Regions from separate parts of the Exiguobacterium sp. s70 genome, predicted to be linked through region 4. Evidence: riboswitches for the same ligand, from Rfam matches in the RefSeq annotation. Region 4 holds a riboswitch; each other region holds the start of a gene.
The links. A riboswitch is a leader RNA that binds a small molecule or an ion and turns the genes downstream of it on or off. The one in region 4 is predicted to bind S-adenosylmethionine.

Region 1 (7,618 bases), on a different contig from region 4:
CTGTGTGTCGAGCGCCGTATTGTTTGTCGCCGAACCGAACTTGGCGACTTCCGTAATGCCCGGGTAGCGTTTCAAGAACGCATCATAAATCGTGTGGCGTCGTTCCATCGGTGTGAAGCCACCGACCCAAATCGTGACGATTTTGCCTTCGCCGTCCAAATCTTCAGCGAGTGCCTTGAGCGAACGCCAGGCGAGCGAATAGTCGTCCTGGTCGATGACCGTCACCCCGTCGTTCGTCAAATCGTTGTCGAACGCGACGACTTTGATACCTTTGTCGAGTGCGCGTTGGACCGGTTCTTTCAACGCATCGGCGCGGCCATGGTCAATCAAGATGACATCGACGCCTTGCGTCGTCGCCGTGTCGACGTAGCTCGCCATCTTCGACAGATCGTTGTCGGCGTTGTACACTTTCACGTTGCCGCCGAACGATTCGACTTGTTCTGTCACCCCATTGATATACTGCGACGAGAACGTCCCGATCGACATCTGCATGATCAAGGCGACGTCGATCTCTTTCGGCAACGTCCCGTTCGAGACCGAGACGGGCTTGGTCTCTGCCGTCTTCTCGGCCGGCTTCGACGGGGCCGCTTGCTCGTTCGTGCAACCGACGAGCGCCAAGACGAATGTGAATAACAAAATCAATAGTTTTTTAGACATGAATCGTTCCCCCTACATGATGTGTGATGGTGGCTTCTGTCGGTTCGAACACCCCCGCCTCGGTGATGAGTCCGGTGATGAGGTCGGGCGTCGTGACGTCGAACGCCGGATTGAAGACGGTGATACCGACAGGCGCCGTCGGTTGACCACCGATATGTGTGACTTCTGACGGATTCCGCTCCTCGATTTCAATCGTGTCATCCGCCGTCAAATCGAACGTCGAATGCGGCGCAGCGACGTAGAACGGAATGCCGTAATGCTTGGCGAGGACGGCGAGCTGCAACGTCCCGATCTTATTGGCGACGTGACCCGTCCGTGTGATACGGTCGGCTCCGACGATGATGGCGTCGACTCGTTTTGACTGAATCGTCCAAGCCGCCATATTGTCCGTGATGAGCGTCACGTCGATATCGGCCCGATCGAGCTCCCAGACGGTGAGGCGTGCCCCTTGCAGGAGCGGTCGCGTCTCACAGGCGAAGACGTTGAAGGATACACCTCGTTCTTTTCCGACGTAAAACGGTGCGAGCGCCGTACCGTAACGCGATGTCGCGATGGCACCGGCGTTGCAAATCGTTAACACGTTCCCCCCGGCCGGCAACACCGTCAGTGCATGCTCGCCGATGGTCCGGTACGTATCGACGTCCCGGTCGTACAAAGCGATGGCGCGGCGTTTGATTTCCTCGGCAATCGCCTCAAAATCATCCCCGACATTTAAATCAAGGAGCGATTCAATCACGTTTTGCAGATTGACCGCTGTCGGCCGGGTCGCAATCAAGCGGCGTCCGACGAGGTCGAGCCGACGCGTGAAGTCCGGGTCATCGACTAACCGTCCCGCTTCTTTGGCGAGGACGAACGCCCCGAAGTAAGCGATGGCCGGTGCGCCGCGGACTTGGAGCGTCTCGATGGCATGTTCGGCCTGTTCAAGCGTCTCGATTGTCACGTAACGCTCTTCATGCGGCAACAACGTCTGGTCCAATACGATGAGTTCGTCTGTCTGTGAATGGAAACGGATGTTTTGGACCGTCATACGCGCACCCCCGACAGGAGTGTCACCAAGTCGTCAATCGATTCGACGCTGTGTCGTTCTTTAATGAGCGCCGTCCCGAGGGCGAGCGCGTCACGTTTTCGTTCGAGCCGCGTCGCTTCCGGCAATGTCTCGAGATCGGCGACACCGGCCAGTCCGACGGCACGGCGAATGAGTTCGCAACCGGCGTAGCCGATCGTGTCGCTGAAGACCGTCCGCAACAACTCGTCGACGAAACCATCCGTATTGAATGGCTCGACGGCGCGCTCAAAATTAGCCCGAAACGTCTTCTCGAACGTCTCCCACACCGTCAAGACGTCCGTGAAACGCTCGAAGCGTTTGAGCGGGTCATAGAACGTCGACAGCGTCAAATGGGCGATGATTTGGCCGAGGTCGAAGCCGAACGGTCCGTAAAATGCGAACTCTGGATCGATGATTTTCGTCTCTTGTTGAGTCGCGAAGATGCTGCCCGTATGTAAGTCTCCATGCAGGAGTGCCTCATGTTTCGTGACAAACCCGACTTTCAATTTCGTCACCTCGATCTTGAGCGCCTGGTCTTGCCAAAGGCGTTCGACATCTGCTCGCAGCGCCGTCTCGATGTTGTTCGACTCCGCGTCTTTGAACGGATCGGTGAAGATGAGCTTCTCGGTGATGTCACACAGTTCCGGGTTGTAATAGTCACGTTCAATCCGCTTCTTCGCGATCGGTCCAGCTGCGTAATCCGACGTCGCAAACAGCGTCTCGCCCAAAAATTCACCGACATGACGGGCGAGTTCCGGGTAGCTCTCCCCGTTCAAATAGCCGGTGCGGACAATCTCATAATCAGATAGATCTTCTATAATCGTGTAAGCGAGTGTCCGGTCGCTGCCAAGGACAGCCGGGACGAACCGAGGCGCGACAGTCGCAAACTCACGGAGTGCCAACTGTTCAATCCATGCCCGCTCGAGCGTGAGCGGCCAGCTCTCACCGACGACTTTGGCGTATGGGAGCGCTTGTTTGACGATCAGGCGCTGTTCGCCTTGGCGAATCCGAAACACGAGATTCAAGTTGCCGTCCCCGATCTCCTCGCACTCGGCGATTCCTTCTTGCAAGTATCCTAATTGACGGACGTGCTCGACGACGGTCTGTTCTGTAAATGGTTGATATGACATGATGTTTTCCCCTTCCTGTACGTTGCCCACAAAAAAAGCCCCTTTCTCCGCGAGAAAGAGGCACAGCCAAAATGGTTGTTCCTCTCATCTGTCAGACATTCGTCTGGTGGATGTAGCACCGTGCCTAGTGGTCGGTTGCTGCGGCGTCATCGGGCCAATTCCCTCTGCCAACTCGCGATAAGAGTGTGTTATTCGATTCGGTGAACTTATGTGATGAATATTACGGACTCGACGTCACGATTGTCAACGTCATTTTCTCGACGCAACTCCGTCTTTTTTTGTGCATATATGGAAACAACTTCCCAAAATATTTTTTTTGGAAAAAAAGGAATTGACGACGTGATGATTCTGTGCAAAAATTCAATTAAATTTCACAACTTCAAATCACATTCTTATCAAGAGCAGACGGAGGGACGAGCCCGATGATGTCGCAGCAACCGACCAGAGATGGCACGGTGCTAATTCTTGCAGCGAAAGCTGAGAGATAAGAGTTCATTTTTTTATGATGACCTCTTGCCTCGGCATGGGGTCATTTTTTGTTTGCCTGGAAGGAGGAACCATATGAGTATCACTGCCACATATGAAATCAAACGAACGGACGCGGTCGCGACCGTCGCCGACAAAATCGCCCTCGAGCTGACGGTCGGTACTTGGACGGAGCTGCCTCACTTAGAGCAAGAGCAGTTACAGGCGTACCGGGGTGAGGTCGTGTCGACCACACATACGGATACGACGAGCCGCTTCACAATCCGCTACCCGTTACATAATGTCAGCCCTGACTTTTCATCCATCTTGACGACGACGTTCGGGAAACTGTCCCTCGACGATTCGATTCGGTTAATCGATTTGACGTTGCCCGAGACGCTCGCCCCTCATTTCAAAGGCGCCAAGTTCGGGGTCACTGGAATTCGCGAGTTACTCGGTGTTCATGATCGCCCGCTCGTCATGAGCATCTTCAAAGGTGTCATCGGCCGTGACCTCGCGTTTCTCGAGCAGCAACTCCGCGATCAGTTCGCCGGAGGCATCGATATCGTCAAAGACGACGAGATTTTATACGACAACCCGCTCACCCCATCGCTCGAACGGGCCCGGATCGGAGCGGACGTCATTCAAGCCCACTTCGAGGCGACCGGGAAACGTGTCCTCTACGCCATCACGCTGAGCGGCCCCGTGTTCGGTCTACGTGACCAGGCGCTCCGTCTTATCGAGGCAGGTGCGACAGCGCTCCTGTTCAACGTCTATACGTACGGTCTCGACGCACTGCGCGAACTTGCGAACGATTCAGACATACGCGTCCCCATCTTGGCACATCCGGCCTTTGCCGGCGCCTTGACCGGATCAATCAGTCATTCGCTCTTACTCGGTAAACTCCCACGCCTCGCCGGGGCCGATTTAACGCTCTTCCCGTCTCCGTACGGCTCCCTCGCGACACCGCGTGACGAGGCGTTCACGATTCGTGACCAGAGCGCCGAACCGCATTGGTCGAAACCGATTTTACCGGTCCCGTCAGCCGGGATTCATCCAGGACTCGTCGCCGATATCATTCGTGATTTCGGGACGGATGTCGTCATCAACGCCGGCGGTGGCATTCACGGACACCCGGACGGCGCAGCCGCCGGGGCTCGTGCTTTCCGACAAGCGATCGCTCACGTTCTCGGCCAAACCGAAGGACAGACGGACGAGCTCGATACCGCGTTGAAGGCGTGGGCGTCACGATGACGGTCCATATCCTCTGCGACTTCGACGGGACGATCACGGCGGAAGACAATATTATCGCGTTGATGAAGGCGTTCGCCCCGCCGGCTTGGGTCGAGTTGAAAGATGCGGTCCTCGAGCAACGGATTTCGATTCGCTCCGGTGTCGGTCAACTGTTTCAACTATTGCCGAGCGCAGATGCCCCGGCCTACCGTGATTATTTGTTGGAGCGCATCACGCTCCGCCAAGGGTTCCCGGCATTTTTAGAAGAAGTTCGGGCCCATGGCTGGAAGTTTGACGTCGTCAGCGGCGGGATGGACTTCTTCGTGCAGCCGGTCTTGGACGGGCATGTCGCCCCCGAGCATATCTACTGCAACGTCGCCGACTTCTCCGCTGAGACGGTCACCGTCGCTTGGCCACACGCTTGCGATGAACAATGTACGAACGATTGCGGCTGTTGCAAGCCGACGCTCGCTCGTCGCATCGTCAATCCCGCCGACCGCTTGATCGTCATCGGCGACTCAGTGACCGACTTCGAGGTCGCGAAGCGTGCCGACTTCGTCTACGCACGAGGTCAACTCATCACGCTCTGCGAAGCGGCAGGCATCCGTTACGCACCGTTCGAGACGTTTGACGACATCACCCATCACTTGAAGGAGGTGGTCGTATGAGCCTTGCGACACGTTGGCTTGAACTCGCCGACATTAAAGACGAACTCGCCGCCCGCGACTGGTTCCCCGGAACGAGTGGGAATTTGGCGATTCGCGTTTCCGACGATCCGCTCGAATTTCTCGTCACGGCGAGCGGACGCGATAAACGAAAACGAACACCGGAAGACTTTGTTCACGTCGATGCGGCCGGACGCTTGATCGGCGAACAGACAGGAAAACCATCCGCCGAGACGCTGCTCCACGTTGAAGTGTTCAATCGGACGGACGCGACGTGTTCGCTCCATGTCCATACGGTCGACAATAACGTCATCTCCGAGCTCCATGCTGCCACCGGCGAAGTCGTCTTCACCGGCCAAGAGATCATCAAGGCGCTCGGCTACTGGGACGAGGACGCGGTCGTTCGCGTGCCAATCATCGAGAACCATGCGGACATCCCGACGCTCGCGGCCGCCTTCGCCCCTCACATCCACGCAAGCGCCGGTGCCGTTCTCATCCGCAATCATGGTATCACCGTCTGGGGCGAGACCCCGGACGCGGCCAAACGCTATTTAGAGGCTTACGAATTTTTGTTCAGCTATACATTAAAACTACGCGCCCTAGGCGTCCATTCATAAGGAGGAACCAACCATGGCAACTGTCTATTTCCAACAAACCGAAGAGCGTTACGTCGATCAAACTGAAGTGAGTGCCTTTTTAGAGTCTCGCGGGATTCTGTACGAACAGTGGGACATCACAAAGCTCCCGGAAAACCTGCAAGAGAACTATCAGTTGACGGACGAGGACAAACAAGCGATTTTGTCGACGTTCCGTGACGAGATTCGCGACGTGTCGGAGCGACGTGGCTATGAGACGGCAGACGTCATCTCGTTGTCGGATGCGACGCCGAACTTGGACGAACTGCTCGTCAACTTCCAAAAGGAACATCACCACACAGATGACGAGGTCCGCTTCATCGTCAGCGGCCATGGCATCTTCGCCATCGATGACGCCGAACGTGGCTATTTCAACATCGAGCTCAACCCAGGCGACCTCATCTCGGTGCCGGTGAACACACGCCACTACTTCACGCTCCAAGACGACCGCAAAGTCGTCGCCGTCCGGATTTTCGTGACGACCGAAGGCTGGGTGCCGATTTACGAGAAGCAAGACGTGACAGCATGAAAAATGGTCTCTCGCCCAAAGGTGAGAGACCATTTTTTTAATGTTTGGCAGCGGCTGTCGGTTTTGAAGAGAACCAACCCCATACCGCGATACCGACCATGACCGACCAGAAGAACACGGTCCACGCCGTCGAGTGGACGAATCCGTCCGGAAGACCCATGAATTCGAACGGTGTGCCGGCAATCAATTTCTTGAAGCCAGGGTGTTCAAGCACGAGCACCGTCAACTTCACACCGACCCAGCCGACGATGATGAAAGCAGCTGTTTCGAGTGATGGGCGTTGATGCAACAGTTTGACGAAAATTCGAGCAGCGAAACGCATCAAGATGACCCCGATGAGTCCACCTGTCAAGACGACGAAGAACTGACCAGAGTCGATCCCACCGATTTCACCGAGACCGAGTGGCGGCAAGCTGACCGCGAGCGCGACCGCTGCGAGAATCGAATCGACCGCGAAGGCGATGTCGGCAAACTCGACTTTAGCAACCGTCCACCAGAATTCTTTCTTCGTGACCGGCTTCTCTGTGACAGCCGTCTCTTCTTTCGCCTCAGCAGCGAGATCTTGTTTCGGCTCTAGCTTGCGGGCCTTATAGGTCATATACAGATGTCGTGCACTCATTCCGATCAAGTAAAGCGCACCGAGCGCCTGGACTTGCCAGACGTTGATCAAGAATGAGATTAGGAACAATGCGATGAAGCGGAAAACGAACGCTCCAAGCAAGCCGTAAAATAGTGCCTTCTTCTGTTCCGTCCGCGGCAAGTGCTTGACCATAACCGCCAAGACGAGTGCGTTGTCTGCAGAAAGTAGCCCCTCGAGACCGACGAGTACGACAATGATCCAGGCGTACTGCAGGATTAACTGCCAATCCATTAAAACATCCCCTTTTTCTGTTGTGTTCCTTCATATTTAACAGTGATCTATTTTTTAAGTTCACAGGAACATTTTATTCCCGATTTAACACGAAATCAATCTTCTTTTCTTCAATTGCTGAAGTTTTTTTATTTATGAGGACATGCAAAGCACGTTCAAAGCATGTTCAGAGAGCAAAATGGTACCCGGTCGATGTACATTTCGTGATAAAATCCTAACAAGAACGAGTGGCAGTCATTTGCCCTCTCAAAAAAGGAGAATCCGATTATGTCTACAAGCCATGTCGCTTTACCTACTAAAGCAGAACGACATAAATTATTCGGTTCGGTCCCGCCCATCAAAGGCACGAAACCAACTGAAAAAGATAAAATGGTCGATCTACAAAACA
Region 2 (7,618 bases), on a different contig from region 4:
TAGATAATTGTAAATTTTCAAAAATTATTTTCAGAAAATTTTTATCGAGCGGTGCCGGCAACTGTTGCAGTTCGGTCTCCGTCATGACGGAGTCGACCAGTACCGGGATGTCGCCCGACCCGACCCCGAGCGTCTCGAGCGTCGTCGGTGCACAGAACCGTTTCAACCAGGCCTCCAAATACAGAGCATCGGCCGAGCGCCGCAAGCGCTCTTGGACGATTAGGCCGAAGCCGACCTTGTCTCCATGCAAGAAAGAGTGGGTCGACTCGAAGCGGCTGAGCGCATTATGGACCGCATGGCCCACGGCGACGCGTGTCCCGGCGTCACCAAATCCACCGACGGCGCCACCGATGGCGAGCACGTGATCGACCGCGAAGCGGACGTCGTCACTATACGACTTAAAAGCGTGCTCGCTCAATTCAAGTTCGACGAGACGCCCGCACTGCTCGGCCAAGACGAGTCCGGTGTTGACGCCGGCGTCAGCTGAGCTGTCACCACTCAAATAACGGGCCTCGTAAAACTTCGCGACCGTGTCGATGACACCGGCCCGAAAGTATTCATATGGTGAGCGCGAGATGACCCGTGAGTCAACGATGACCCGTTCGATGACGACGCGGAACATGTCGTAGCGCTCGTAGCTCCCGTCCTCCTGATAGACGACGCTAAGCGGTGTGAACGCCGCACAGTTCGAGGCGAGCGTTGGGACGACGATGAGCGGGACGTTCCGTTGATAGGCGACGAGTTTGGCCGTATCGACGAGCTTGCCGCCTCCGACGGCGATTAACACGTCGGCGTCCAACGGTTTGAGCCGTTCGACTTCCGAGTCCGTGCACTCCCCGCTGAACCTTGTCGCCGGATAGTCCGCGATGGCCGGAAAGATGGCTCGGACGACGTCATACCCGTTCTGACCGTGCAGGACGTGGGCACGTCGGCCGTCGACTAAGTCATCAAGACGGTCGAGCGCGTCATCGGCGTGGTCATATTCAAGGACGGCCTGACGAATCATGCGCGCACCTCCTCATAGGCGGCAAACAACCGCTCGATTCGTTCGACGGCCTCGTCAATCTTCGGTTCCGGTGAGACGAGACCGAAGCGGACGTATCCGTTCCCTTCCGAACCGAAGAAATAGCCCGGGGTGACGGCGACACCGGCTTCATGCAGCAGTTTCCGCGAGAACGACTTGGCATCACCCTCAGGCACTTTCGCCCAGACGAAGAACGAGCCTTCCGGCGGTTCGACGGCCCAGCCGGCTCGGTTCAACCCGTCGATCAGGCGATCACGCCGTGCCTCGTACAGTCGTGCCAAGTCATCGCGAATGGTACGGGGCGCCTCGAGCGCAGCGATAGCCGCCGCCTGGATGGCCGAGAACACGCTGACGTGGACGTGGTCCTGATACGTGTTGATCGCCTCGATGATGTCCGCGTTCCCGACAGCAAAGGCGACGCGCCAACCGGACATGTTGAACGCTTTCGACATCGTATATACCTCGATGCCGACTTCTTTCGCCCCTTCCGCCTGCAGAAAGCTAGGCGGGACATGGCCATCGAATCCGATGCTGCCGTATGCGAAATCGTGGACGACCATCAAGTCCCGCTCCCGGGCGAAACGGACGGTATCGTCAAAGAAAGCGGGTGAGGCGACGGCTCCGGTCGGATTGCTCGGGTAGTTCAAATACATGAGTCTTGCATCTTGCGTATCGAGCGTCTCATAGTCCGGCAAGAAGCCGTTCTCTTCCCGGAGGACGAGGTCCCGGACGACGGCACCGGCGAGGCGTGCCCCCGAGATGTAATCAGGATAGCCGGGATTCGGTAGCAAAATCCCGTCGCCAGGTTCGAGTACGCATTGCGGCAACGTGATGAGACCAGATTTTGAGCCGATGAGAATCGCTACTTCTGTCTCGGGATCAAGTTCGACTCCATACTCATTCAAATAGAACGTCGCCACTGCTTGCTTCAGGCGGGCCTGACCGCGGAACGGACCGTATTGATGGGTCGAGGCGTCGAGGAGCGCCGTCTGAAGCGCGTCACAGATCGGCTCAGGCGTCGGCAGGTCAGGCGTCCCTTGTCCGAGTCGGATGATGTCGCGGCCGGCTTGTTCGAGTTCGGCCACCTCGTTCGCGAGTCCGACGAAATGTTGAGGTGGTAACGTTTTAAGTAGATGTGAGCGTCTGTCAGTCATGAATAGTCCTCCTATGCAAAAAAACACCCCTTTCCGCGGAAAGGGGTGTCGAGATACGGACGTATTCAAACAACCACCTTTCCATCTCTCAAGGTCACCTTGCTGGAATTAGCACAGTATTGAAACAATCTGTTGCTGAAGCTTCATCGGGCCAGTCCCTCCGCTTCTCTTGATAGAAAGTGTTTTATATGCGATTTGTCTTTTTGTAATATGTCACTTAGTTAACCAAACGTTACCAATCTTGTCAATCCTTTTTTGAAAATGAGCATGTCCTCTTGAATCCCGATAAAAAAACGTTCATAGTGAAAGTGAACGTTATTCTACAAAATTTAAAACATGAGGGGATGGACCTTTGGAATTAAACCGTCAATTGATTTGGAAGTTGAGCGTGATCGGCCTGATCCTGCTCGTGCTCTGGAAAGTCATCAGCGAACCGGATACGATTTCGCAGATGATGCATTATACGTTCCAGTTGCTGACGCCGATTATTATGGGAATCGCCATCGCGCTGCTCCTGAATACCGTCCTGTCCTATATAGAAGAACGGTTTCAACTAAAACGATATCAAGGCTTGCTAATCGTCTATATCATCTTTATCGGGATTCTCGTCATCTCTGCGGTAACGCTGTTCCCACGCATTTATTCGAGCCTCGCCTCGCTCATCGAGGAACTCCCGTCCTATATCCGGCAAATCGACGGGTATCTGTCACAGTTGAACACGTATTTGAAAGAGTATAACGCGACAGTCGCCCAGGCCATCGATTTCAGCCGGTTCGAGGAGCGCTACTCGGGCTGGGTCGAGACGGCCGTCTTGTCGTCGGTCAGCTACGTGTCGAGCTTCACGATGACGCTCATCAACTTCTTGATTGGGATCGTCATCTCGATTTATCTTTTAAAAGACAAAGAGATTTTTGCCCGCATGTTCAAGCGGCTGTTGTATGCGATGTTCCCGGTCGCGTCAGCCAAGACGACGATCGACATCTTCCAAGAGATGGATTACATCTTTAAACGCTATATCATCGGGAAGTCGCTCGACTGCCTCATCATCGGGGTGCTGGCCGTCGCCGGTCTGTTGATTATCGGGGCGCCATACGCGCTTCTCCTCGGCGTCATCGTCGGTGTCTTGAACTTCATCCCGTACGTCGGGCCGCTGCTCGGGATGATCCCGGCGTTCATCATCACCTACTTCTATGACCCGTTCACGGCGCTCATCGTCCTCTTGTTCATCTTCTTGTTGCAACAATTCGACGGACTCTGGCTCGGCCCAAAGATTCTCGGCGACAGCGTCGGCATCACGCCGTTCTGGGTCATCACGTCGATCATCATCGGCGGCAGCCTGTTCGGCCTCGTCGGGATGTTCATCAGCGTGCCGGTCACGGCGATGATTCAAGTCGTGTTCTCACGCTTGATCGACTACCGGCTCAGTCGCAAAAATTTGAATGAATTGTTATGACACATTGATGATTTAGGTTGACACATTTCACAGAAATATCATAATCTTGAAGAGAAGACAGTCCAATGCAGAAAGGAGAGGTACCGATGTCAGTCATTCAACGCTCGCACGTCCAAGTCCATATTGACCGGCAGGCGCCTCTCCGTGATTTGAATCCGTGACGTTCGCCTGCCTTCCGAGGCATGTCTAAGATCGTAGGGACGCGTATGCCTTTGTGCATGCTGCGTCCCTTTTTACATTCCAATAATTAAAGCAGGTGAACCTAATGATTCAATCACTCAAACGACTCGACCGCAATATTTGGATCCGCTTCCTCGGGGAGACGATCACCGGCGTCATGATGTTCATGATCGCGCCGTTCCTTGTCCTCTATTACAGCGACAAGCTCGACAGTTATATCCAGGTCGGTGTCATCATGGCGACCGGTCCGATCATGGCCCTCATCGGTTCGGTCGTCGGCGGACGGCTCGCAGATTTGTATGGCCGCAAACCAATCATGATGATCGCCATCCTCGGCGACGCGCTCGCGCTCGTAGGTTTCGCGTTCGCCGAGACGTTCTGGCCGCTCCTCATTTTGAACGCCATGCTCGGTTTGACGAACTCGTTGTTCCATCCGGCCGCGAGCGCGATGGTGGCGGACGTGACCGAGCCCGAACAGATGAACGAGGCGTTCGGCCTGTTGCGGATGGGCCATAACATCGGGGCGGCGCTCGGCCCGCTCCTCGGCAGCGCCGTCCTGTTCATCGACCGGCAGTATATCTTCTTCTCGGCGTCATTCGTCTTTATCCTTTATGCGCTCGTCCTCGGCCGCTTCATCCGGGAGTCGCTCCCGGAGACGACCGAGGCCGATACACCGTCTAACCGGGACGTCCTACGGGTGTTCTATAACGATAAGGTGTTCCTCGTCTTCATCTTCGCCGGTGTGTTCATCTCGATGGGCTTCTCGCTCATCGAGAGCATGCTGCCGCTGTTCTTGCGCGAGTCGATGCCGTCGTTCACCGACCGTGAAAACCCGTTCGCCTATATGCTCGCCTTGAACGGCATCATGGTCGTGTTGTTCCAGTTCCCGATTGCCTCGAAACTTGGACGCAAGCCATTCGGTAACGTCATGCTCGCCGGGGCGATCATCTTCGGGGTCGGCATGATCTTGATCGCGGTCATGCCGCGTCTCCTCTACTCCATAGGGACACCGTACCTCGTCCTCGTGAGCGTCTTGCTCGCGGTATACGCGTTCTATACGCTTGGCGAGATAATCATGTCCCCGGTCCAACAGACGTTCATCGCCTTGATCGCTCCGGAGAATATGCGTGGGGCCTATAATGGGGCCGCCAGTATCCAATGGTTGATTGGCGGGGTGACGGCTCCGATCATGGCGAGCCTGTTCTTTGACCAGCGGGCCGGACATATCGCCTTAATCCTCGTCGGGGCGGCCAGTTGTGTGTCAGGCCTCATCTACTGGCAGCTCGGACGTCGCGTCAGTGCGGCCGAAGCGAAACAAAAGACGGCTTGACCTATATAAATCACACTGAACCTAGTCGTTTAGTGTGATTTTTTAATTCGTTGCAAATTCGTTAAATTTTGAATATTTGCTTCTATTATTCTTTACAAACATAATGATTCTTTTTATGATAATACGGTTAAGGAGGGATCTTTCATGGAAAGGATCGATAAACAGAAAATTGTGGACAGCGTGCCACAAAAAGGTTTTTTCGGACAGCCGAAAGGGTTGTTCACGCTATTCTTCACTGAGTTTTGGGAACGGTTCTCGTATTACGGGATGCGTGCCATCCTCGTCTTCTACATGTATTACGAGGTATCAGATGGCGGTCTCGGTCTCGACCAGAACGTCGCCTTGTCCATCATGTCGGTGTATGGCGCACTCGTCTACATGTCGGGGGTCATCGGGGGATGGCTCGCTGACCGTGTGTTCGGGACGTCCCGGGCCGTCTTCTTCGGCGGTGTGTTCATCATGCTCGGTCATATCGTACTGTCGATTCCGGGTAGCCTGACGTTCTTGTTCATCTCAATGGCGTTGATCGTCATCGGGACCGGTCTCTTGAAACCGAACGTCTCGAGTATCGTCGGTGATTTATACAATGAGACGGACCGTCGTCGTGACGCCGGGTTCAGTATCTTCTATATGGGGATCAACCTCGGTGCCTTCATCTCGCCTTTGATCGTCGGAGGGGTTCAAAAGAGTTATGGCTTCCATTGGGGCTTCGCGCTCGCCGCGGTCGGGATGTTCATCGGTCTCGTCGTCTTCATGGTCACGAAGAAAAAGAACCTTGGTCTCGCCGGTTCATACGTACCGAACCCGTTGACACCGTCTGAAAAGAAAAACGCAATCAAGTATACGACGATCGCAGTCGTGCTCATCGGTGGTCTGTTGGCCGTGTTGATTCCACAAGGGTTGTTCACGATTAACACGTTCATCGGTCTCGTCGGTGTGTTCGGGATCGCGATTCCGACGATTTATTTCATCGTCATGTATCGCAGCCCGAAAACGACGGAAGTCGAGCGGTCACGGATTATCGCCTATATTCCGCTCTTCATCGCCTCGGTCATGTTCTGGGCGATTCAAGAGCAAGGCGCAACGATTTTGGCCAGTTATGCGGATAAGCGGACCGACCTTGAATTTTTAGGGTTCACGCTGTCACCGGCCTGGTTCCAGTCGCTCAACCCGTTGTTCATCATCATGCTCGCTCCGGTGTTCGCATGGCTTTGGGTCCGACTCGGTGACCGTGAGCCGAGCATCCCGACGAAGTTCGCCTTCGGGATTTTGTTCGCAGGGTTAAGTTTCTTGGTGATCTTGCTCCCGGCCTACTTCGGTGGCCCGGACACGCTCGTCAATCCGCTCTGGCTCGTCCTCAGTTACTTCATCGTCGTGCTCGGTGAGCTCAGCCTGTCGCCGGTCGGTCTGTCGGCGACGACGAAACTCGCCCCGGCTGCCTTCTCGGCCCAGACGATGTCACTCTGGTTCTTGTCGAACGCGGCGGCACAAGGGATTAACGCCCAGCTCGTTCGTTTCTATTCACCAGAGAACGAGATGCTCTACTTCGGGATTATCGGTGGAGCAGCGATTGTACTCAGTATGATTTTGTTCGCTCTCGCCCCGGTCATCAAAAAGTATATGCGCGGGATTCATTAAGCGTAAAAGCCCATTCCTCGGCCGAGGAATGGGCTTTTGTATACGTTGCTTATTTACGGACTTGGATGAGCGACAAGTAGCGGTCGATCAAGTCATGGTTGAAGTAATCATGGAACCGGTCCGACTTGAGCGATTGAATCGACTCATGGAACGTCGCCGGGAGTGACGAGATGCCTTGGCTTTCAATCTGCTTCGCCGAGTACTCGAACAAGTCGTCCTCGTTCGGTGCCGACGGCTCGAGCTGTTGCTCGATGCCCTCGAGTCCGGCATAAATCAATGACGCAAGCGCGAAGTACGGGTTCGCACTCGGGTCTGGGTTACGGACTTCGACGCGCGTCGCGCTTCCGCGGGACGCCGGAATCCGAATCATCGAACTGCGGTTCGACGGGCTCCAACAGATGTTGACCGGTGCCTCGAAACCTGGCACGAGACGCTCGTACGACTCTGGGAGCGGGTTCGTGAAGATAGCCGTTGCGCGGGCATGCTTCAGAATCCCTTCGATGAAGTGACGGGCCGTGAGCGATAGACCGTAATCCGACTCCGGCTCTTCGAATGCGTTTACAGTCGGGTTGCCGTCCTTGTCGTTCTTCCAAACCGAGATGTTGAGGTGCATCCCCGAACCGTTCACGTCACGGAGCGGTTTCGGCAAGAATGACACTTTTGCACCTTTCTCTTGGGCTGCCAATTGAACGATTTCTTTGAAGAACTGGATGTTGTCGGCCGTGTGGAGCGCGTCATCATATTTGATGCCGATTTCGTGCTGGGCCGGTGCGACTTCGTGGTGGACCGCCTCGATGTTGAAACCGACTTCGCTCAAGCGGTTGGCGATATGTTGGCGG
Region 3 (7,618 bases), on a different contig from region 4:
ATACAGTTTTCGCGACAGCTTGACGGTACAGCCGTACTCGATCGTCGGAAACGTATATAAATCATATTTGGCGATCGCTTTCTTGAAAGCGCCCATATCGAATGAGGCGTTGTGCGCCATGACGAGGTCGACATCCCGCAGCGTCGGATAGAGCTGTTCAAGCACCTCGGGTAAGGCTGGGGCGTCCCAGACGTCGCTCGGCCGGATGCCGTGGACGCGGATATTGCCTGCGTCAAAGTCTTCTTCTGGATTGACGAGTAGTTGGTTCGTCTCGATGATTTCACCGTCGACGAGTAGGCTCCAGCCGACAGAGCAGATGCTGCGACTATCGCGGTTGGCCGTCTCGACGTCGATGGCAAGAATTGAATGTGACATAATCGGTCCCTTTCTCATAAAACAAGTATAAAAAAAGTCTAACATATCGTTAGACTAAAAAGCGATTATGCGGCCACGAGGTTGCGACACGCCTCGGCACAGCGGAGACACGCTTCGGAACAACGTTGGCAATGGTCATGCAAATGGCGGCCACATTCGACGGCGCACGTGTCGCACACCTGGGCGCAGAGTGCAGCAATCGGTTTGGTGAAAGCCGAATCGGTCTCGAGCGCGTTCAAGGCGAGCGCACACACTTCCGAACATTCTTTCGTCAGCCGGATACACTCGGCGACCATCAATAAATCCTCTTCTTGTAAACATTTTGAGAAACAGTGATTGCTTGCCCGCATACAGTCGATGACGGCTAAAATGGTCTCTTCGACAGAGGCACGATCCATAGTAAGTCCCCCTTAGAATAATGATGTCTTACAATCATTACCCGCTACCAGGTGACTTAAACCGGGCGGAGACGCAAAAAAGTCACCCCTCAAATGAGTGGTGACTTCCATAATGGAGCATAGCGGGCTCGAACCGCTGACCTCCACGCTGCCAGCGTGGCGCTCTCCCAGCTGAGCTAATGCCCCGTTCGAAAATTATTATATCATCCTAGTAAAACATTTGGCAATGGGTATTTTTAAATTTTTTTGAACAAAGTTTAATCGAGCGTAAACGTGGGAAAATCATGGGTAATGTTATTCTACGAAAGCAGGTGTTATCTATGGAAATGATTTTACTCGCACTCTTACCTGCCTTGATGTGGGGGAGTATCCCACTCATCGTCTCGAAAGTCGGCGGCAAGCCGATTCAACAGTTAATCGGGACGACGATTGGGGCGATGGTGATGGCGGTCATCATCGCACTCGTCTTCAATCCGGAGTTCACGACGCTCGCAATCGTGACCGGCTTCATCTCTGGTGTGTTCTGGGCACTCGGGCAATATTTACAGTTCCAGTCGTTTCAAATTTTAAGTGTATCGAAAGCGATGCCGATCAGCACTGGGATGCAACTCGTCGGGACGTCGTTGTTCGGGGTCATCGTGCTCGGAGATTGGAAGACGACGACCGAGTTGTGGCTCGGCTTTTCTGCGCTCGTGTTGATTATCATCGGGGCGGCACTGACGTCATACCAACAACAAAAAGATGGCGATAGCAGCGGCGCCTTGAAGAAAGGTTTGCTCGTCCTGCTCGTGTCGAGTATCGGTTATGTGACGTATGCCGTCCTGACGAACTATTTCGAGGTCGACGGCATCACGGCCATCTTGCCGCAATCGGTCGGGATGTTCATCGCGGCGCTATTGTTCAGCCTGCGTGAGAAAGATGTGAAGAAGTTCGACCCGAAGACGTTCAAAAACATTTTGGCCGGTCTCGCTTGGGGGATCGGGAACTTCGGGCTGTTCGTGTCAAGCGGTGAGGTCGGCATCGCGACGTCGTTCGCCTTGTCCCAATTGAACGTCGTCGTGGCGACGCTCGGCGGGATTTATCTATTGAAAGAAGAGAAGACGACGAAAGAACGGGTCTTCGTCTTTATGGGAATCGGGCTCATCGTCGTGGCCGGATTCATGCTCGGGATTGCCAAGAGCTAAAAAGACGGGTCAGACGACCCGTCTTTTGTTTACCAGGCTTGCTCGATGAATGCGTCGCGCCCAGATTTCTTCCGGTCCTCTTTATAGTGGGCCGGATTTTTTTTATGGAAGTCTTGATGATATTCCTCGGCCGGATAGAACGTGTCGGCCGGTAGAATCTTCGTGACAATCGGCTGTTTGAAGCGTCCGCTCGCCGCGAGCGCGTCGCGACTCTGTTCTGCTTTCACGCGTTGGTCTTCCGTATGATAGAAGATGGCCGGCGCATATTGGCTGCCGCGGTCTTGGAACTGGCCGCCGTCATCGGTCGGGTCGGTTTGAATCCAATATAGTTCGAGCAGTCGTTCATAAGCGAATAGCGTCGGGTCGAACGTGATCTCGACGACCTCATAGTGTCCCGTCGTCCCTGTTTTCACTTGTTCATACGTCGGGTCATCGACGTGACCTCCCGTATAACCGGATACGATTGACTCGATGCCAGGTTGTTCCTCGAACGGCGTCACCATGCACCAAAAACAGCCGCCTGCGAATGTTGCTTTTTCCATTAGTAATTCCCCCTCGATCAATTTCCAAAAAAAAGCGCTCATGTCATCGACATGAGCGCTCTGTCATATCGGCCAAGGCAAACTGCCTTGCTGGAAGTAGCACCTTGCCGAAGCAGGTTGCTGTGAAGTCATAGAGCCAGGTCTCTCGTTCACTCGAGATATCGATATGTAGTTGGTGAGAGCATCATACCATCAGATTTGAAGCGGCGTCAACGGTTTGGTTTGCGTCGAAGTTGGACCAAGGTGGTGCCGAGAATCAAGATGACGAGGACGATGGAGAGCGGTAGCGTATACGGAGCGTCCCCGGCATATAGCTGTAAGAAGAACAAGGCAAAGACGGACAATAAGACGAGTACGTACGAACGGTTCATAGTAACCTCCCTTTTCTTTCAGTGTACCAAGTTACATATTCGTTGGCGAACGAAAACAGGAAATCATGTGGCGATAGCGAATACCATCGAGTGACCAAAGGAGGAATCTATATGACTGAACCAAACACATGTTTCGAACTCGATATCGAGACCGCCCATCGCGGATATAAAGAAGGAACGTTCACGGCGCGTGACGTGACGGCCTATTATTTGACTCGAATCGCCCAGTTGAACGATAAGCTGAGAGCGGTCATTCAAGTGAACCCGGACGCCTTGTTCGAGGCCGAGGCGGCGGATCGCGCCTATCAACGAGGTGAGCGATTACCGTTGCTCGGCATCCCGGTGCTGATCAAAGACAATGTTGAGACGGCGGGATTGATGAAGACGACGGCCGGGGCCGTCGCCCTCGCGCATCACTTCGCCGGCCGGGACGCCCATCTCGTCCAAAGCTTGCGCGCGAGCGGGGCCATCATCCTCGGGAAAGCGAACTTGTCCGAATGGGCCAACTTTTTGACCGAGGGCATGCCGAACGGCTGGAGTGGGGTCGGTGGCCAGACGCTCAATCCATATGGGGACAAGCTCGATGTCGGAGGGTCGAGTTCAGGTTCGGCGTCAGCGGTCGCGGCCAACTTGACGTTGCTTGCCGTCGGCAGCGAGACGAGCGGCTCGATTATTCACCCGAGCGTCCATAACGGAATCGTTGGCATCAAACCGACCGTCGGGTTGATTAGCCGCAGCGGCATCATTCCGATCTCCCGGTCGCAGGACACGGCCGGCCCTATGGCACGGACACTCCGGGATGCGGTGCTCGCCCTTGAGACGATGGTCGGGGAAGATCCCGCTGACCCAGCAACGACGCATCTTCCGGCCGGTCCGCCTTACCGGACTTGTCTTGATGAGCGGCAAGCAGTCGGGATGCGTGTCGGCGTCGTCAAGACCGATTTGTCTGAAGAAGAGCAGGTGCTCTACGACGAAGCGATCGCATTGCTGAAACAGAGCGGCATCGAGGTCGTCACCGTCGAACTGCCGTCGAAAGCAGGGCTCGACCAAGGGGATATCCTGTATCATGAGTTCAAGCTCGGAATCGAGGCGTATCTCGCCTCGACGAAGCTCCCGTATGAGACGTTGTCGGATTTGATTAACTGGAACAACAGTCATCCGGAGACGATTCCGCACGGACAGAAGACGTTCGAGAAAGCGAACGAACAATCGGGTCGCTTGATTGAGGACGCCTATTTGATGCGCCGCCTCGACGACGTCTATCACGCCAAGACGGACGGCATCGACCGATTGTTGGCCGAGCAGGAACTTCATGCGCTCGTCTTGCCGCATGACCACAATTATGACATGGCGGCGAAAGCCGGCCATCCGACCGTCACGATCCCGTATCGCTTGAAGGCGAGCGGGGCCCCGTTCGGTCTATCGTTCACCGGGACGAGCTATGCCGAACGCGACTTGATTCGTCTCGCCTATGCGTTCGAGCGTCACGTGACACGTCCCGTCCCACCGTTATAAGAACGTTGCACCGGTCGTCCACGTCCGCTACAATGGTACGTATGCGGATTGAAGAAAGGACAGATAGCAATGAAACCATCTATATACGGGCTGACATTTGATCAGCTGACGGAAGCGTGCGTCTCTTGGGGATACAGCGCCTTCCACGCTAGACAAATCTGGGACTCGCTCTATATCGACCGAGTCAAACACATCGAGGAGATCTCGGTACGGGCCGAGGTACGTGAGGCGCTCGCCGCCGAATACGTCATCTCGACGCAAGACCTGTTCGTCAAACAAGAAGCGGGCGACGGTACGGTCAAATTTTTACTTAAATTGCATGATGGACACTATATCGAGACGGTGCTCATGCGTCACAAATACGGACGTTCGGTCTGTGTGACGACGCAAGTCGGCTGCAACATCGGCTGTAGCTTCTGTGCGAGCGGTCTCTTGAAGAAGACGCGCGATTTGACGGCCGGCGAAGTCGTCGAACAGATCATGACCGTGCAACATTATTTGGACGAGGTCGGGGAAGGTGCCCGCGTCAGTCATATCGTCGTCATGGGAATCGGGGAACCGTTCGATAACTTCGATAACTTGGTCGATTTCCTCCGTGTCGTCAAAGACGAACGCGGACTCGCCATCGCACCGCGTAAAATCAACGTGTCGACGAGCGGTCTCGCCGACAAGATTTACAAATTCGCGGACCTCGATCTTCGCATCAATTTGGCGCTGTCACTCCACGCCCCGAACGATGCGTTGCGGACGCAAATCATGAAAATCAACCGGGCGTTCCCGCTCGACAAGCTCATGCCGGCCATCCGTTATTACGTCGAGAAGACGAACAAACGCATCACGTTCGAATATATTCTCTTATCGAAAGTGAACGATTTGCCGGAGCACGCCGAGGAACTCGCCGACTTGATTGACGATATTAAAGACAAGTCATACGTCAACTTGATTCCGTACAATCCGGTCAACGAGCATATTCAGTATGAGCGGAGCACGTCTGAGGACATCATGGCGTTTTATGACGTCTTGAAGAAGCGGGGCATCAATACCGGTGTCCGTCTCGAGCACGGGACTGATATCGATGCGGCCTGTGGCCAGTTGCGCAGCAAGCATATGAATGTCGAAGGCGCAAAATGACAGAGACTCCTTGAATCTCATGATTCAAGGAGTTTTTTTGTCTTCTGCCCTAGAAGGATGCCGGCCCGGTTCAATATTTTTCTTCCGAGCGGTTGCTATTTTGGGAAATGTTGAATAGAGATTGCCCCCTCAGGGAATAGTCACTTGAAATCAATGTAGAGAGTGGAGGCAATTCAATGGAGACAGTAAACGCTGCGTTATGGATTCGAGTTCGAAATACGCTTGGGGAAGGCCCGTGTTGGGATGCGGAACTGAAACGCTTCTATTGGGTCGATATCGAGGGACATACACTTTGGTGGTACGATGAGAAGGAAGATGAATTGTCGTCGTTCGATATGGGACAACAGATCGGGTTCGCGGTCCCGAAAGTGACGGACGGCGTCGTCGTCGGCTTGAAAGACGGGATTTATGAGTGGGACGAGACGTCAAAAGAGCTCGATAAAATCGTCGAACTCGACGACCCGGAAGGAAAGCTCCGCTTCAATGACGGCAAAGCCGACCCGTACGGACGCATCTTCGCCGGCACGCTCCATCTTGAAGACGAGGCGGAACAAGCGACGCTATACCGCCTGAATCGCGACGGCACGACCGAGGTCATGTTGAGCGAGTTGACATTATCGAACGGACTGACATGGTCACCCGACCATTCGACGTTCTATCATATCGATACACCGACCGAGACGGTCCGTAAATACGCCTTTGACTTGAAGACGGGGACGCTCGGCGAAGGGGAGGCTATCATCGATTTTACCGTCGAGGAAGGATTCCCGGACGGCATGACGTCCGATGAGGAAGGGTTCTTATGGATTGCACACTTTGCCGGCGGCCGTGTCTCGCGCTGGAACCCGAAGACGGGTGAAAAAGTGCTCGAAGTGCTCGTGCCGGCCCCGAACGTCACGTCGTGTTGTTTTGTCGGCGACGACTTGAACCAACTCGCCATCACGACGGCTCGTGAAGGGATGGATGACGAGGCACTCAAAGCCCATCCGGACGCAGGGTCGGTCTTTAAAATTGATACAGACGTGAAAGGGATGCCGCTCTATCGGTTTGGACGATAAGGAGGTAAAGAGATGGTGAAGCGATTGCTCGTTCGTGCAGGCATCGGTTTGGCACTCGCGGCAGTGGCCCGGGTCGGGATCCAAAAACTATTGGATGCGAACCGGGAAGACGACCACACGTATTTGAATCCGCGCTGGGATGAGGCCCCGAGTGTCGATGCCGATAAGGATGAGGATGAGGTCGGTCTGACGCAGCTCGATTCGATTTATCGGGCCGAGTGGCAAGCGAACACGTATCCCCGCTCCGAGGCGGAACGCAAGGCGTTGGAAGAATAGGGAAAGGAACACGTCCGGGAACGGGCGTGTTTTTTTTTCTTGACAAGACAAAGGTGACCCGTCATTATCTAAAAAGTAATGATTACGATTTAGGAGTGGGGATATATGAAACGAATTCCAATCACGGTGCTGTCCGGTTATTTAGGGAGCGGCAAGACAACGTTGATGAATCATCTGTTGAACAATCGGTCCGGCAAGAAATATGCGGTCATCGTCAACGACATGAGCGAGTTGAACATCGACGAACGATTGATCGAGCAGAACGGTTTCTCGCGGACGGACGAAAAATTGGTCGAGCTATCGAACGGCTGCATCTGTTGCACGCTCCGTGAAGACCTGCTCGAAGCGGTGCAGGAGATCACGAACGACCGTGAGCTCGACGGGATTATCATCGAGTCATCTGGCATCTCAGAACCGATTCCAGTCGCCCAAACGTTTACATACGCCGATGACGCCCTTGGCATCGACTTGACGAGCCGTGTCTATATCGATGCGATGGTGACGGTCGTCGATGCGTATCGGTTCTTGAAAGATTTCAATTCGGGCGAGTCGCTCCATGAACGCAAGCAGGCCATCGATGAGACGGACGTCCGCGAAGTCGTCGACCTGCTCGTCGACCAAATCGAGTTCGCGGACATCATCGTCTTGAACAAGGCGGACCGCGTGACCGAGACGGAACTCGGTGAGATGGCCGGGCTGTTGAATGCGCTCAATCCAACCGCCAAACTGTTGACGTCAGTTTACGCGAATGTGGAATTGACGGAGCTG
Region 4 (7,618 bases):
TCGGAGTGAATCCGTTCAACCAACCAGGCGTTGAAGCGTATAAAGCGAACATGTTCGCGTTGCTTGGAAAACCAGGTTACGAAGAGCAAAAAGCTGAGCTTGAAAAGCGCTTGAACCAATAATTTTGAGTAGGTCCGCTCCGGCGGGCCTATTTTTTTGTTTGAAACTAGTGGAAGACAAGGTAAAGTGAGAGTAGACAGGGGAAAGAAAGGGATGGACTATGTTGACATTCACGGACTACTATCACAATAAAGTCGAGTTGAGCTTTGCGCACTATCCATTTTCGGATACACCGCTCCACGTCTGGGTCGTCGCTCGCTTTGAAAATCAATGGGTGCTGACGAAGCACAAGCAGCGCGGGCTCGAGTTTCCGGGTGGGAAAGTCGAACCCGGCGAACACGAGGATGACGCCGCGATTCGGGAAGTGTATGAAGAGACGGGCGGTGTCGTGAAGACGCTCCATTATCTCGGCCAATATCGCGTGCTTGGGCGTGGCGACACGGTCATTAAAAATATTTATTTCGCCGAAATCGAACGTTTCGACGATCATCCGGCGGTCGACGAGACCGATGGGGCCGTCCTTATGAAGGAATTGCCGACGAATCTGCTCCGGAACAATCGGTACAGCTTCATGATGAAAGACCGGGTGCTCCCGGAAACGATGAAGGTGCTCTATGAAAAACAATTGGTTTGACAAGGTCGAGGTCCTGCCGCCGTACGCCGGTTATCCGGTCCATCGTGGCTGGTATGCGACGCGTGACGGTGAGGACGTCGTCGCCTATACGATCACACCGAAACGGCCGAACGGACACGTCCTGTTCTATCTGCGCGGCGGAACAGGACGCATCGGGGATGTGCGTTTGCCCCGGTTGATGCAGTTCGCTGCCAAAGGTTTTCACGTCGTGGCGCCCGTTTACCGGGGTAACCATGGCGGGAGCGGGAAAGAGGACTTCGGCGGCGCCGATCTAGAGGACGTCCTGTCTCTCTACGATCGCGTCCGTCGAACGGATACGTTCATTCATGCCCTTGGTTTCTCGCGCGGGGGCATGATGGCGTTGTCGCTCGCCGCGGAACGACCGCTCACGTCCGTCACGTCATGGGCGGGTGTGACCAATCTCGAGTGGACATATGAAGAACAGCGTTCGATGCGGAAGATGTTGCGCCGTATGACCGGGGGCGACCCGGAAGCGGCCCGTGCCGCTTATGTTGAGCGCTCGCCGCTCTACAAGGAATGGGATGCACCGACGTTGTTGATTCACGGCACCGATGATGAACAAGTCCGCCTCCGCCATGCGACGGCGGTCGCGGAACGGATGGGGGAGCGGGCCGAACTTTGGGTCGTCCCATTCGCCCATCAACTCCCGTTCTGGGAAAAATGGAAGACGACCGATGCGGCGATGGAATGGATGCTCGCCAACTCAAAAAAATGAGACGATTGCCGATTCGGCAGTCGTCTCATTTTTCGTTATACGATGATTGGTCCGGCCGCAACGACCGCCTCACTCGCTTTCGTGAATCGTTTGAAATTGTCCTGGAACTTCCGGGCGAGCGCCGTTGCCTCGGCATCGTAGCGCGCTCCGTCTTTCCATGTGTCCCGCGGATTGAGCACGTCGCCTGGCACGCCGTCAATGTGGCGTGGAATCTCGACATTGAAAATGTCGTGGCGCGTCGTCTCGACGTCACGCAATTTGCCGTTGACCGCCGCGTTCACCATCGCCCGTGTATAGGCGAGCTTCATCCGTGATCCTTCTCCGTACGCGCCGCCGGTCCAACCCGTGTTGACGAGATAGACGTCGACGTCGTGCTTCTCAATCAGCGTACCGAGCATGTCCGCATAGCGCTCCGGTGCGAGCGGCAAGAACGGTGACCCGAAGCAGGTCGAGAACGTCGCCTGTGGTTCAGTGACGCCGCGCTCCGTGCCGGCGAGTTTTGACGTATACCCTGACAAGAAGTGGTACATCGCCTGCTCTTTCGTCAATTTGCTGATTGGAGGCAATACCCCGTATGCATCGGCCGTCAAGAAGACGATCGTGTTCGGATGACCGGCCCGTGACGGAAGCATCGCGTTATCGATGAATTGAATCGGGTAGGCGGCCCGTGTGTTCTCGGTGAGCGAGATATTCTTATAATCCGGTGCACGGTTCTCGTCTAAGACGACGTTCTCAATCAATGAGCCGAAACGGATGGCATCGTAGATTTCCGGCTCGTTCTCGCGCGACAAATTGATCGTCTTCGCGTAGCAACCGCCCTCGATATTGAAGACGCCGTCGGGTGACCAACCGTGCTCGTCATCCCCAATCAAATGGCGTTCCGGGTCGGCCGACAGTGTCGTCTTCCCAGTTCCCGATAGACCGAAGAAAAGGGCCGTCTCGCCGGCGTCCGATACGTTCGCCGAGCAGTGCATCGATAACACATGTTGTTCCGGCAACAGGAAGTTCATGACCGAGAAAATCGATTTTTTAATCTCGCCGCCGTATTCTGTTCCCCCGATCAGAATGGTCCGCTTGGCGAATGAGACGAGAATGAACGTTTCGGAGTTCGTCCCGTCGATGATTGGGTCGGCCTTATAACTAGGTGCATAGATGACCGTGAAGGGCTCGAAGGCACCTTTCGTCGGCCATTCACGCAAGAACAACTGTTTGGCGAACAAATTGTGCCACGCGTATTCCGTGATGGCACGGACCGGGAGCGTATAGTGCTCGTCTGCCCCCGCAGACGCCTCGAGATAATAGAGCTTGTCTTTCGTTTCGAGGTGCGTCAACACTTTGTCGAGTAGCGCGGTGAACTTCTCTTCCGCGATCGGTTGGTTGACTGGACCCCAGTCTACTAAATGATTGCTGACTTCATCTTGCACGACGAATTTGTCTTTCGGTGACCGTCCTGTGAATTTCCCGGTACTGACCGATAAAGCCCCGTCTTTCGTCAGTACGCCCTCACCGTTGCGAATGGCTTCTTCCACCAGTTCTGGAACCGTCAAGTTCCGCATCATGTCGGCACCTTTAATTAATTCTTCGATTTTCAGGAGCGTTGTCGCCATCCTGAATCCCACCTTTCCCCTAAATAGATGTGGATGAAATCCGCATACTTCCGCGTTTAATCAGTATGACGTTTTTATTATATGTGACATACTAATCAAAAACAAGCATTTTTTACCCTTTAAAGTAAGCGCTTTCTTACATTGTCATTCTAACATATTCTGTACCAGGTCATAGTACAAAAACCAAAACGGACAAAAAAATGTTTGATATTTCACAAACATAACTATTTGACCGTTTGTGAAAAGTTTGACGAATTCGGTCGATACGCTTGACAGAACGGGGTGTCATTTATATGATGGTCTTCGTAACGGATACTCTTATTCTGAGCGGTGGAGGGAACAAGGCCCTACGAAGCCCAGCAACCGTCCGATTTTTCATTGTTATTCGGAAAAGGTGCTATCCTGAAGCGAAGCGTAAGCTTCGAACGATAAGAGGGTAAGGAAGAACGATTCAACCTTTCCCATTTGAACATGGCGAGAGGTTTTTTTCATTACCGTCCCAAAGCAACGCGTAAGGGGAACGAGTACCGTCCACACATCACCCTTTATTATAGGAGGTTTTTCGAAATGGCAAACTTGAACCGTCGACTTTTCACTTCGGAGTCCGTCACGGAAGGACATCCGGATAAAATTTGTGACCAAATCTCAGATGCGATTTTGGATGCAATTTTAGCTGAAGATCCAAACGCCCGCGTTGCGGCTGAGACGTCTGTCACAACAGGTCTCGTGCTCGTAGCAGGTGAAATCACAACATCAACTTACGTGGATATCCCGAAAGTTGTTCGTGAAACTGTTCGTGAGATCGGCTACACACGTGCGAAATATGGTTTCGATGCAGAGACTTGTGCTGTCCTCACATCGATCGATGAGCAATCGGTAGACATCGCGCAAGGTGTTGACCAAGCGCTCGAAGCTCGTGAAGGACAAATGACTGAAGAAGAAATCGATGCGATCGGTGCTGGTGACCAAGGTCTCATGTTCGGTTACGCAACAAAAGAGACGCCGGAACTCATGCCGCTCCCGATTTCACTCGCTCACAAATTGTCACGTCGTTTGGCAGAAGTTCGTAAGAACGGCACGCTCGCTTACCTTCGCCCAGACGGTAAGACACAAGTGACAGTCGAATACGACGAAGCGAACAACCCAGTTCGCATCGACACAATCGTCATCTCAACACAACACGCGGAAGACATCACGCTCGAGCAAATCCAAGCTGATTTGAAAGAGCACGTCATCGATGCAGTCATCCCGGCTGAACTCATCGACGCGGACACGAAATACTTCATCAACCCGACTGGCCGCTTCGTAATCGGTGGACCACAAGGGGATGCAGGCCTCACAGGACGCAAAATCATCGTCGATACGTACGGTGGATACGCTCGTCACGGCGGCGGCGCGTTCTCAGGTAAAGATCCTACCAAAGTTGACCGTTCAGCAGCGTATGCAGCTCGTTACGTGGCGAAAAACCTCGTTGCAGCGGGACTTGCTGACAAAGCAGAAGTTCAACTTGCTTACGCAATCGGTGTTGCTCACCCGGTATCAATCGCGGTTGATACGTTCGGCACAGGCAAATTGAGCGAGACTGAGCTCGTCGAACTCATTCGTGAGAACTTCGACCTCCGTCCGGCCGGCATCATTAAGATGCTCGACCTTCGTCGCCCAATCTACAAGCAGACAGCAGCTTACGGCCACTTCGGTCGTACAGACGTTAAACTCCCATGGGAGCAAACGGACAAAGCGGCAGTGCTCGAAGAAGGCGCGAAACGCTTCGCATAAGCATAGAAAAACGACCTTTCACTCGAAAGGTCGTTTTTTTTAGGCTTGCGGCTTGTCTTCAGTTGTTGAGTTCTCTTTGCCAAGTGCCGTATCTTTCGCTTCGACGACTTTCTCGCCGATCGATTGTAAATCCGATTTCGCTTCTTGCGCCGTCCCGACGACTTTGTTCACGTCTTGTTTGACCGTGTCGACTTCACCGGCGACTTTTTCATAGACGTTTTGCACGTCGGTCGCGACGTCTTGAATGACCTCGCTCGCTGCTTTCACTTGACCGATGACTTGTGACGCCGTTCCGGCCGGGTCTTGCTTGACCGTATCGACGAGACCGCCGACCGATGACTTCGCGCTCGAGAACGATTGTTTCGTGTTCTCACGGTTTGACGTGCTAAGTAAGGCAAGTAGGCCGCCGACGAGGGCGCCGAGGAGCATCCCAGTCACGACTGTGATTTTTGGACCTCCTGTGTTCGTTTGTTCAAACTGACGGTTCGGATGATTGGCTTGCTCGACTTGTGGATCGTGTTGTAGTTTCGGTTCCATGGTAACACTCCTTTTTGTAAGTTGGCATTGATACTCTTATACCCGACACAAAATGGAAAATAACGTCTTCCTTCATTTCGACATCAAAAAGTAATGAACGGGCAGGATATTTTTTTGCCGATGGGGAATGTTACTACTAGATTGGCCAAAAGGGGGATGCCGTTATGAAGATTCGAGAAGCCGTGCCAGAAGATGCCGCCACCATCCGCGACATTGCGCTCGCGACGGTCAGTGAACGAGACGAGGTTCGTTCGAAAGTAATGGAACGCGCCTATCAACAAGAAGAAATCGTCCGCGCCATCAGTTCAAGCGAGGAAGCGAAAGAGCAGTTGTTCATTGTCGGTGAGGCCGAAGGCGACGTCATCGGCTTCTATCACGCCATCGACCGCGGGGACACATGGGAAGTACTCCGTCTCTATCTTCATCCGGCTCATCACCGCCAAGGCCTAGGGACGGCACTGTTGTCGCATCTACGGGAACGGAAAGTCCAACCGATCGAGCTGTACGTCGAAAGCTCGAACGAGCAAGCCATCGCTTTTTTGAGTCATGAGGCGTTCATCGAACTGAATCGCATCCAAGAGGAAGTGTACGATCAACCGATGGAGCTGATTCATTTACGGTACGACCCGCGCTAAGACCCTAGACGGATTTTCAACCAAACATCAGTCTCGGCTGATGTTTTTTGTTAGTATAAAGATATGTGATAACAAAATGAGGTGACAGCATGGCTTATGAAGAAGAATCACGAAAAGGGGTCATCGTGATCGTGTATCCGCTCCAGTTCACGTCGCGTTTGAGTGAGGCGTTTTTAGGACGGTTGCGGGACGAGTATGAAGTCCTCGTCGTGACCGGCCAGACGGTCGGTTTGACGGCGGAAGACCATAAATTGTTAATCAAGAACACGTTACGTGAGGCGAGTCAGTACAAGCTGCCGATTCACGTCATCGCGTTCAGTCTCGGGGCGTTGTTGACGAACCGCTTGCTCCAGGAATATGACGTGCCGCTCGGCAGTCTGACGTACATCTCACCGCTGTTCGACTGGCATCCGTCCCGCCAAATCGGCGGACTGAAACAAGTCGTGGCCAGTGCGGTCGACCGTTTCCGTCCTGACCTTCCGCTCGGCATGATGACGTTCATGGGTGGCGGGGAAGAGTCGTCGCGCTTCGGGGAGATCACGTACGGTCAATACCGTGAAATCGAAGAGGAAATCGTCGAGCATCAAGAAGAGAAGAAACATCTGCCGCGTCTGCCGCTCGCTTGTTTCTACGCACCGGACGATCGCTTCGCCGATGTGAAATTGACACTCAACGTCTGCCGGAAAATCGGCGGCGACCAAGTGTATATCCGCCGGCTTGAAGGGTTCCCGCACTTCGGCTATGAACGACTGAATACGAAGTTCGCGGAGACGCTCATCACGTTTTATGAATTGATTCGAGAATGAAGACAGGCGACTCGCATGAGTCGCCTGTTTTTATTCTCGTTTTTCAATCGCCACGATGAACGGGGGATGATTGATTTGATTGATGAAGCCGTAACGGAGGACGCCGGCCCGTTTTTGATCGAGTGATTCGACATATGCGAGCACTTCGTCGCGCTCGACTTTGCCGCTCTCATGGCCGTGATAGATGACGACGACGATGACGCCGCCGACAGCCATGACGTCGAGCAGTTGCTCGAGGGCGTCGATGGTCGTATTGCCGGTCGTCGTGACCGACTTGTCGCTTCCCGGTAAATAGCCGAGATTGAACACGGCCGCTGTGATTGGGCGTGTCTCGTCTGCCACGATGTCCCGGACCGTGTCGTGGCTATCATGAATGACGGTGACACGGTCCGTCAATGTTGCCTCCTCGATACGAGTCCGTGTCGCCTCGACCGCCGCGGCTTGAACGTCGAACGCATAGACATGTCCCGTCGCTTCGACGAGTTCGGCTAAAAACAATGTGTCGTGCCCGTTGCCGGCCGTCATATCGATGGCGACGGCACCTGGCGTCACATGTTCACGAAGTAGGTATTTCGCGAACGGTAAAACTCTCATTAATCCCATGGCTCTCATCCTTCTTTTTTCCTTGGAAAGAATCACGACGCATTAATTCGGCATCGATGGCGTTTAGGACGGCCATCTTGTGCCGGCTCCACGTCGGACCGATCAACAGATCGGGTGGACCGTCACCGGTCAATCGATGGATGACCATCTCGGGCGGTAATACTTCCAATTGATCACAGACGAGCGAGACGTAAGTCGTCTCGTCCATGAGCTCGAGCAGTCCT

Region 1: another riboswitch for S-adenosylmethionine. It lies ahead of mtnK (S-methyl-5-thioribose kinase); the one in region 4 lies ahead of metK (methionine adenosyltransferase).
Region 2: another riboswitch for S-adenosylmethionine. It lies ahead of KNP84_RS11005 (aminotransferase class I/II-fold pyridoxal phosphate-dependent enzyme); the one in region 4 lies ahead of metK (methionine adenosyltransferase).
Region 3: another riboswitch for S-adenosylmethionine. It lies ahead of msrA (peptide-methionine (S)-S-oxide reductase MsrA); the one in region 4 lies ahead of metK (methionine adenosyltransferase).

The regions. Positions count from the first base shown of each region.
Region 1 is NZ_JACSLV010000006.1:139,487-147,104, reverse strand. Features, by position in the region: gene KNP84_RS13360 (sugar ABC transporter substrate-binding protein) at 1-657, opposite strand, end outside; gene mtnA (S-methyl-5-thioribose-1-phosphate isomerase) at 650-1,684, opposite strand; gene mtnK (S-methyl-5-thioribose kinase) at 1,681-2,832, opposite strand; SAM riboswitch class I at 2,914-3,016, opposite strand; SAM riboswitch class I at 3,222-3,323, shown strand; gene KNP84_RS13345 (2,3-diketo-5-methylthiopentyl-1-phosphate enolase) at 3,394-4,551, shown strand; gene KNP84_RS13340 (2-hydroxy-3-keto-5-methylthiopentenyl-1-phosphate phosphatase) at 4,548-5,198, shown strand; gene KNP84_RS13335 (methylthioribulose 1-phosphate dehydratase) at 5,195-5,812, shown strand; gene KNP84_RS13330 (1,2-dihydroxy-3-keto-5-methylthiopentene dioxygenase) at 5,826-6,359, shown strand; gene KNP84_RS13325 (TerC family protein) at 6,397-7,230, opposite strand; gene folE2 (GTP cyclohydrolase FolE2) at 7,498-7,618, shown strand, end outside.
Region 2 is NZ_JACSLV010000004.1:147,060-154,677, reverse strand. Features, by position in the region: gene KNP84_RS11010 (iron-containing alcohol dehydrogenase) at 1-1,006, opposite strand, end outside; gene KNP84_RS11005 (aminotransferase class I/II-fold pyridoxal phosphate-dependent enzyme) at 1,003-2,178, opposite strand; SAM riboswitch class I at 2,257-2,357, opposite strand; gene KNP84_RS11000 (AI-2E family transporter) at 2,531-3,631, shown strand; gene KNP84_RS10995 (MDR family MFS transporter) at 3,897-5,141, shown strand; gene KNP84_RS10990 (peptide MFS transporter) at 5,286-6,779, shown strand; gene KNP84_RS10985 (glutamine synthetase family protein) at 6,829-7,618, opposite strand, start outside.
Region 3 is NZ_JACSLV010000004.1:102,858-110,475, forward strand. Features, by position in the region: gene KNP84_RS10730 (3'-5' exonuclease) at 1-375, opposite strand, end outside; gene KNP84_RS10735 (four-helix bundle copper-binding protein) at 441-773, opposite strand; tRNA gene KNP84_RS10740 (tRNA-Ala) at 887-959, opposite strand; gene KNP84_RS10745 (GRP family sugar transporter) at 1,094-1,957, shown strand; gene msrA (peptide-methionine (S)-S-oxide reductase MsrA) at 1,987-2,499, opposite strand; SAM riboswitch class I at 2,563-2,664, opposite strand; gene KNP84_RS10755 (hypothetical protein) at 2,709-2,870, opposite strand; gene KNP84_RS10760 (amidase family protein) at 2,982-4,385, shown strand; gene rlmN (dual-specificity RNA methyltransferase RlmN) at 4,455-5,516, shown strand; gene KNP84_RS10770 (SMP-30/gluconolactonase/LRE family protein) at 5,693-6,574, shown strand; gene KNP84_RS10775 (hypothetical protein) at 6,587-6,850, shown strand; gene KNP84_RS10780 (GTP-binding protein) at 6,956-7,618, shown strand, end outside.
Region 4 is NZ_JACSLV010000001.1:276,227-283,844, reverse strand. Features, by position in the region: gene KNP84_RS01455 (glucose-6-phosphate isomerase) at 1-122, shown strand, start outside; gene ytkD (RNA deprotection pyrophosphohydrolase) at 221-694, shown strand; gene KNP84_RS01445 (alpha/beta hydrolase family protein) at 675-1,430, shown strand; gene pckA (phosphoenolpyruvate carboxykinase (ATP)) at 1,466-3,037, opposite strand; SAM riboswitch class I at 3,353-3,472, shown strand; gene metK (methionine adenosyltransferase) at 3,605-4,813, shown strand; gene KNP84_RS01430 (hypothetical protein) at 4,853-5,350, opposite strand; gene KNP84_RS01425 (GNAT family N-acetyltransferase) at 5,515-5,985, shown strand; gene KNP84_RS01420 (alpha/beta fold hydrolase) at 6,075-6,791, shown strand; gene mnmM (tRNA 5-(aminomethyl)-2-thiouridylate-methyltransferase MnmM) at 6,822-7,394, opposite strand; gene mnmL (tRNA modification radical SAM protein MnmL/YtqA) at 7,348-7,618, opposite strand, start outside.